Regions from separate parts of the Pectobacterium odoriferum genome, predicted to be linked through region 3. Evidence: predicted binding sites of a transcription regulator. Region 3 holds the regulator's gene; each other region holds the start of a gene.
What was found. Region 3 encodes CRP, which controls carbon source genes, mostly activating them, when cyclic AMP is high. Its sites were predicted from a motif close to ATGTGANNNNNNTCACAT; they were not measured.

Region 1 (2,273 bases), 1.6 Mb from region 3:
TTTTTCTACCCACAAAGAAGCCAGTTGCGACCAGCGTCACTACGGTAGAAATAATCACCAGCAGGTTTTGAATCGTAAAAGCGTTCACCAATTCCTGCCACGGTGTAATCGCCACGCCAACGGCAAACAGAATCGGATACGTCACAGAGGTCTGGAAGAACTTGTAAACGACCTGAGAACCTTCCAGCATTTTCGGTGAAACACCGTGAGCCAGTTTCACCAACACCGCAGCGAACAGCATGCCAACCGGTGCAGGCAGGCCAATGACTTTGTGGCCAAGCATACCCACCATATACAGCAGGATTGCCAGCAGAGCGCCAGAGGCAATGGTCGTGACGTCGGCTTTGCCGCTAAAGGCAGAAGCCGGTGTGCTGCTTGCGCCGCCGCCCAGGTTATTGTCTTTATTAGGCATCAGTTCGCCTTCACCGGTCAGATGTGGAAAGCGTTTACCCAACTGATTCAGAACACCGGCAAGGATGATCGCGGTCAGGCTGCCCAGCATCACGATAGGCAAGACGCGCCCCAGCGCAACACCCTGATCCATATGCAGAATCGTGGCATAGCCGATAGACAGCGGGATAGCACCTTCACCCACCCCGCCCGCCATAATCGGCAGAATCAGGAAGAAGAAGATTTGGAACGGATCCAGGCCGAGTGCAATACCGACGCCCATGCCCACCAGCATGCCGGCGATTTCACCGCACAGCATAGGGAAGAAAATACGCAGGAAGCCCTGAATCAGCGTCTGCCGATTCATACTCATGATGCTGCCGACAATAATGCAGCAGATGTAGAGATACAGGATGTTGGTACTTTTATAGAATTTGGTCGTGGATTCAACGACAACGTCCGGCAGCAGGCCGTAATGCACCATCGCCGAGGGGATAAAGGTCGCACAGATTGCCGCCGCCCCCATCTTGCCGATAATCGGCAGACGTTTACCAAATTCACCGCAGGCAAACCCAAAGAATGCCAGCGTCGCCACCATCACGACGATGTCGCTCGGCAACTTGCCACTCAGGCAGTCGATGCCGATTAATACCCCCGCCAGCACAAAGAGCGGTACTGGGATAATACCGACTTTATAGGTATCCAGAACGTGCCACCATTTTTCCTTTAATGAGGCCTTCCCAGCCGCCTCATTATTTACCACAATATATGAATCATCAGTCGTGCTCATAACTCTGTCCCCGTTTTATTTTGTCCGCGAATGATAGGGGGCGGCCACCTATTATTATGTGATTCCCTTCAAATTAAAAAATGAGTTTTAAAGGTGTTTATGGTTTTTATGGTTTATATTCAAAAAACGTTTATTACGCAGGCGGTTAGATGATTTTACGATCAAAATAAACTTTACGATTTCTATGGAGTTTATGGTTTTTATTTCCTAAAAATGACTATGTTGATAAAACGTAATTAAGTTGTTTATTAAAGAAAACAGATGCGTTTAATTTTATCTGCTTATTACTAACATCGTATTGGCAACAACATATTTAAATGTGTTATTGCTCACAAGTTTTTTCCTCTCAGTCCATCCTTATTACCATTCGTGATAAATTCATCAGCTATTTTTCGTTCACCGGCAGGCTACCGCACATCATGAGAGTAAGACTTTCCTTTCATATCAAATTATTTATCTATTTGATCGTCTTCTTCTCTTCGTTGCTTCTAATGACGGGCATTTATTATTATCACGATATCGATAAACAGCTGTATTCCGAGCTGGGTGCACGAGCGCAGGTACAGGCCAGAGAAATCGCCATCATCCCGTCCTTGATTGAGTCGGTGAAGCATAAAGACATCAAGCAGATAAGCACGCTCGTTCAACAATTGAAGCTGCGCAGCGACGCCAGCTATATCGTGATCGGAGATAATCAGGCGCATCACCTGTTTCACTCTGAAGATGCCGGTCTTGTCGGCACGCAGATGGTGGGCGGCGATAACGTTGAGGTTCTCGCCGGGAAAAGTATTATCACGGTGCGTCGGGGCGGCATTGGCATCTCACTACGCAGCAAAGCGCCGATCGTGGCTGACGGTCAGGTTATTGGTATTGTCTCCGTCGGCTATCTGAAAACCCATATCGATAACCTGACGTTCAGTAAACTGGCGCACATCCTGCTGGCGATTCTGGCGATGTTTGTCGCGCTGTTTATCTTTTCCTGGTGGTTCTCGCGTAATCTGAAGAAACAGATGTTTGGCCTCGAACCGCTTGAGATTCGTATGCTGGTCAGGCAGCAGAAGGCGCTGCTCGAATCGATCTACGAAGGGGTGAT
Region 2 (2,273 bases), 1.1 Mb from region 3:
GGCCAGTTGCGGACTATCTGGCGTGTGACGATAGCGCGCCGCCAGCAGCGCAATCTGCAACAGCAGCGCTTCACTCAATTGCAGCGACAGCGCATCCGATTTCATGCACTCCTGCCTCAGCGCGTCCACCTTCTCGCGAAGGGTATCCATACCTTCCGAACCTAAACACCAGTGCCGCTGGCTTTGTGGAAGCTCCCCGCCCGGCAGTAACGCTTGCCAATCGGCAGATAACGTCAGGCGATTGCGAATATAGAGAATGTTGTCCAGCTCAAGCTCGTGGACGGATTCATAGCTGTGGCGATCGTTAGCAGAGACATAAAACATATCGCCGCGAGTAATGCGGTAAGGCACATCGTTCCAGAGGTGCAAACCATTGCCACGCCAGACGATGACGAGTTCATCAAAATCATGATGATGCAGCGGAAACACGGGCTGTGGGTGCCGTTCGGCAACCATCACGGCATTCTTGTCGGTGAGGAAATAGTCTTCAGTCTGTAATTTCAAACCCCGTATTGCTGTCGCCATTCCCTCACCCGCCGTTGCCGTTACCTACTCTTCACGAGAAAACGCCTGATGGCGCAGTGATTTAGGCGCCTGCGAGAATGCCTTGCGGAATTGCGTCGAGAAGTGATTGCTGTCGCTAAATCCACAGGCGTGCGCAATAGTGGTGATGGAATCATCACTCTGCTGCAACCGCCGACGAGCCTCCAGTAATCTTAACCGATTCAGATAGCGTTGTGGCGTCATACCAGTGTGTTGTTTGAGCTGACGGTGCAGCGTACGCAGCGGCAGCGAGAACCGATCGGCCAGACTGCCCCAGTTGACCTCTTCACTGTAGTTGTTTTGCAGCCAGCCCAGCAGCGCCTGTACCCCCTGACGCTCGGAGCCGTTGGCCTGCGTCTGAAAACAGTGCTGGCGCAGTTGCACCAGAATGTGCAGAAACAGACTCTCGCTGGCCGCGATCGCTTCCGGTGCATCGCTCTGCGCCAGTTCAGCCAGACTGTTCATCGACTGTTTCAACTGCTGCATTCCCGCCGCATTGACCTGCCACTGCCCTTGCCATTCGCCGTTCTGGCCATACGGCAAAAAGGCGGCGATATCGGAAAGGAAGCGGAACCCGCGCGGCGAGCGGTACAGCATGTTGGTCAGGCACAGCCCTTCGACGTCTTCAAACAGATGCCGATCGTTATCACGAACGAAGAATACCGAACCGCTGCACAGTGCATAGGGCTGATCGTTAAACACATGGACGCCGGCGCCCTGCTCCACCAGCACAATTTCCCAGAAATCATGATAATGCTCAGGAAACGCCGCTTGTGGGGTACGCGGCTCCACCGCAACCGTTACGGCACGCGAAGCAAAAAAATCATCACCACGAAGTAACGTCATTTCAGTTCTCCATTCAGCCTCTGGCAAAAATGCGGCCTTTGAAAAAGGGTAGCCAGAAGCGACAAAACCAGCCTTGAAATACCGTCACCCGCACGCCGTCTGGCTGCTCTTTTTTTAAGATCGCACCGCCTAATTGATTGAAGTGTGGTAAGGATCACACCGCCTTTTACCTGATTTTTTCGTGGTTATTCCCTAAATAATTTCCCAGATTGTGAGCCCTTTCACGGTCAGCTTTGTCATTTTGCCAGCCGCTTGTTGTTGATGGCACTCATAGGAAGGTGGCTTCTGTTACCGCTCCTTACACTGCAACACATCCAACAAGTAAGGAGTGCGGCTATGGCGGTGAAGAATATCGTGGCGGTGGATTTAGGTGCATCCAGTGGTCGGGTCATGCTGGCAACCTTGCACACCGCAACGCAGCATTTGACGCTGAAAGAAATTCACCGTTTCAGCAATACGCTGGTGTTTCAGGACAACCATCATCAGTGGGATCTGGCCGCGCTAGAAGGCAATATCCTCACCGGATTACACCAAATCGATGCCATGGGTATCGCCCCCGATAGCATCGGGATCGACAGTTGGGGCGTGGACTATGTGCTACTCGATAAGGACGGGCAGCGTGTTGGCCTGCCGTATTCCTATCGCGACCACCGCACCGACGGCGTAATGGCCGCGGTTACCGCAGAACTGGGGCGTGAAGCGATCTATCAGCGTACTGGCATTCAGTTCCTGCCGTTTAATACGCTGTACCAGCTTAAAGCGCTGGGCGATGCGCCCTCTGACGATCTGGATCAGGTAGCACACCTGCTGATGATCCCCGACTATTTTCACTATCGCCTCACGGGGAATGTCGTCTGCGAATACACCAACGCCAGCACGACCCA
Region 3 (2,273 bases):
AGAGCGGGATGGGGCGTACCGGTAAATTATTCAGCTACATGCATTACGGTATTACGCCGGATATTCTCACAACGGCTAAAGCATTGGGCGGCGGGTTCCCGATTAGTGCGATGCTGACGACGGAAGAGATCGCATCGGCCATGACGGTTGGGGTACACGGCACCACCTATGGCGGCAACCCGTTGGCCTGTGCGGTGGCGGAAGCCGCGCTGGATATCATTAACACGCCGGACGTGTTGTCAGGCGTGGCGGATCGTCACGATCGCTTTGTCAGTGAGCTTGAGAAAATCAATCAGCAGTACGGTGTATTCGAACAGGTTCGCGGTATGGGGCTGCTGCTGGGTGCAGAACTGAAACCGCAATGGCACGGTCGCGCGGGCGAGTTCCTGGCTGCCGCAACGGCCCAGGGGCTTATGGTACTGATGGCTGGGCCTAACGTGATCCGCTTTGTACCGTCTTTGATCATTGATGAAGACGATATTGCGCAGGGGATGGCGAAGTTCGCCAAAGCCGTCGCGCAGGTCGTTAACACAGCAAACTGATTACGCTCCCAAAAGCGCAGTGATAAAAAAACGTAGAGAACGTTTTTCAACGTCGCTTGCGACGGCCCGTAAGGGTGGCGGCAGGGATGGCACGGCATAAAAAAAGCGTGAGGCCGAGGCTTCACGCTTTTTTATTGGTAGGGTACCGCGACAGGGGTTTAGCGAGTGCCGTAAACGACAATCGTTTTACCGTGTGCAGAGATCAGGTTCTGGTCTTCTAACATTTTCAGAATGCGGCCCACGGTTTCACGCGAGCAGCCAACGATTTGCCCAATTTCCTGACGGGTAATTTTAATTTGCATGCCATCTGGATGCGTCATGGCATCAGGTTGTTTGGCCAGGTTGAGTAGGGTTTGGGCAATACGGCCGGTTACATCAAGGAAGGCGAGGTTGCCGACTTTCTCAGAGGTAACCTGAAGTCTGCTTGCCATTTGCGCAGACAGACGCATGAGAATATCTGGGTTAACCTGGATGAGCTGGCGGAATTTTTTATAGGAAATTTCAGCCACTTCACAGGCGGTTTTTGCCCGAACCCAGGCACTGCGTTCCTGACCTTCTTCAAACAGGCCGAGCTCGCCGATAAAATCGCCCTGATTGAGGTAGGAGAGGATCATTTCCTTGCCTTCTTCATCTTTGATTAGCACTGCGACAGAGCCTTTCACGATGTAGTAAAGTGTTTCTGCTTTTTCACCTTGGTGAATCAGTGTGCTCTTCGATGGATACTTGTGAATATGACAATGGGAAAGGAACCATTCGAGAGTTGGGTCTGTTTGCGGTTTGCCGAGAACCATTCGCTATCATCCTCTGTTGTAATTCACTGCGCAAATTACAGGGGTCAGAGTTCCCTGTACGGCGTGTTTAACTGCTAAAAAATAAAATTCAGTCTAGGCAGAATGACGTCAGGGAATATACTGGAACCACTGTACCCTTGATTTTCCGGTTGCTGCCTTGCCGCATCGTAAACGTGGCTGGGTATATCTGGCCACGTAATCATCTTCTTCGTTTCTGGGTTTGTCCAGAAAAGGTCTATTCTATTTTCGTTTTAACACAGCTTTAAGGATGTGTCTTGTGTTGTCTCGCTTCAGCATGACAAAGCTCTGATTAACGCTGATTTTTGTACAGTAACGATATAAATTTTCAAAAAAATTTTAGTGGAGAGGCATCATGCAGGCTCGGGTAAAATGGGTTGAAGGCTTAACGTTTTTGGGCGAATCCGCATCAGGGCATCAGATATTGATGGACGGCAATTCTGGCGATAAAGCGCCCAGTCCGATGGAAATGGTATTGATGTCCGTAGGAGGATGCAGCGCGATTGACGTGGTGTCGATTCTGCAAAAAGGTCGCAACGATGTGGCGGATTGTGAGGTGAAATTAACGTCAGAGCGTCGGTCTGACGCGCCGCGTTTATTTACCCACATCAATCTGCATTTTATCGTGACGGGAAAAGGATTGACTGACAAAGCTGTCGAGCGAGCTGTCGCCCTGTCGGCGGAAAAGTACTGTTCTGTGGCACTGATGCTGGGCAAAGCCGTTGAGGTGACGCATAGCCACGAAGTTAGGGTGCTGGCTTAATCTCTCTCTGGGCACGACACTACCGTGCCCGGTTTCGCTTATTCGATCGTTTTCCCTTCGATTAACCGCTGCACCAGTGGCGCCATAATCAATTCCATCGCCAAGCCCATCTTCCCGCCGGGAACGACTAGCGTGTTGATATGGGAGATAAACGACCCC

Region 1: a site for CRP is predicted at 1,237-1,254, ahead of EO763_RS12730 (2-hydroxycarboxylate transporter family protein). Genes of this name have one in related genera too.
Region 2: a site for CRP is predicted at 1,532-1,549, ahead of rhaS (HTH-type transcriptional activator RhaS). Genes of this name have one in related genera too.

Annotation. Positions count from the first base shown of each region.
Region 1 is NZ_CP034938.1:2,852,872-2,855,144, forward strand. It holds gene EO763_RS12730 (2-hydroxycarboxylate transporter family protein) at 1-1,180, opposite strand, end outside; gene EO763_RS12735 (ATP-binding protein) at 1,600-2,273, shown strand, end outside.
Region 2 is NZ_CP034938.1:536,510-538,782, reverse strand. It holds gene EO763_RS02405 (helix-turn-helix domain-containing protein) at 1-525, opposite strand, end outside; gene rhaS (HTH-type transcriptional activator RhaS) at 550-1,389, opposite strand; gene rhaB (rhamnulokinase) at 1,726-2,273, shown strand, end outside.
Region 3 is NZ_CP034938.1:4,425,049-4,427,321, reverse strand. It holds gene argD (bifunctional acetylornithine/succinyldiaminopimelate transaminase) at 1-542, shown strand, start outside; gene crp (cAMP-activated global transcriptional regulator CRP) at 701-1,333, opposite strand; gene EO763_RS20015 (OsmC family protein) at 1,707-2,114, shown strand; gene EO763_RS20010 (phosphoribulokinase) at 2,153-2,273, opposite strand, start outside.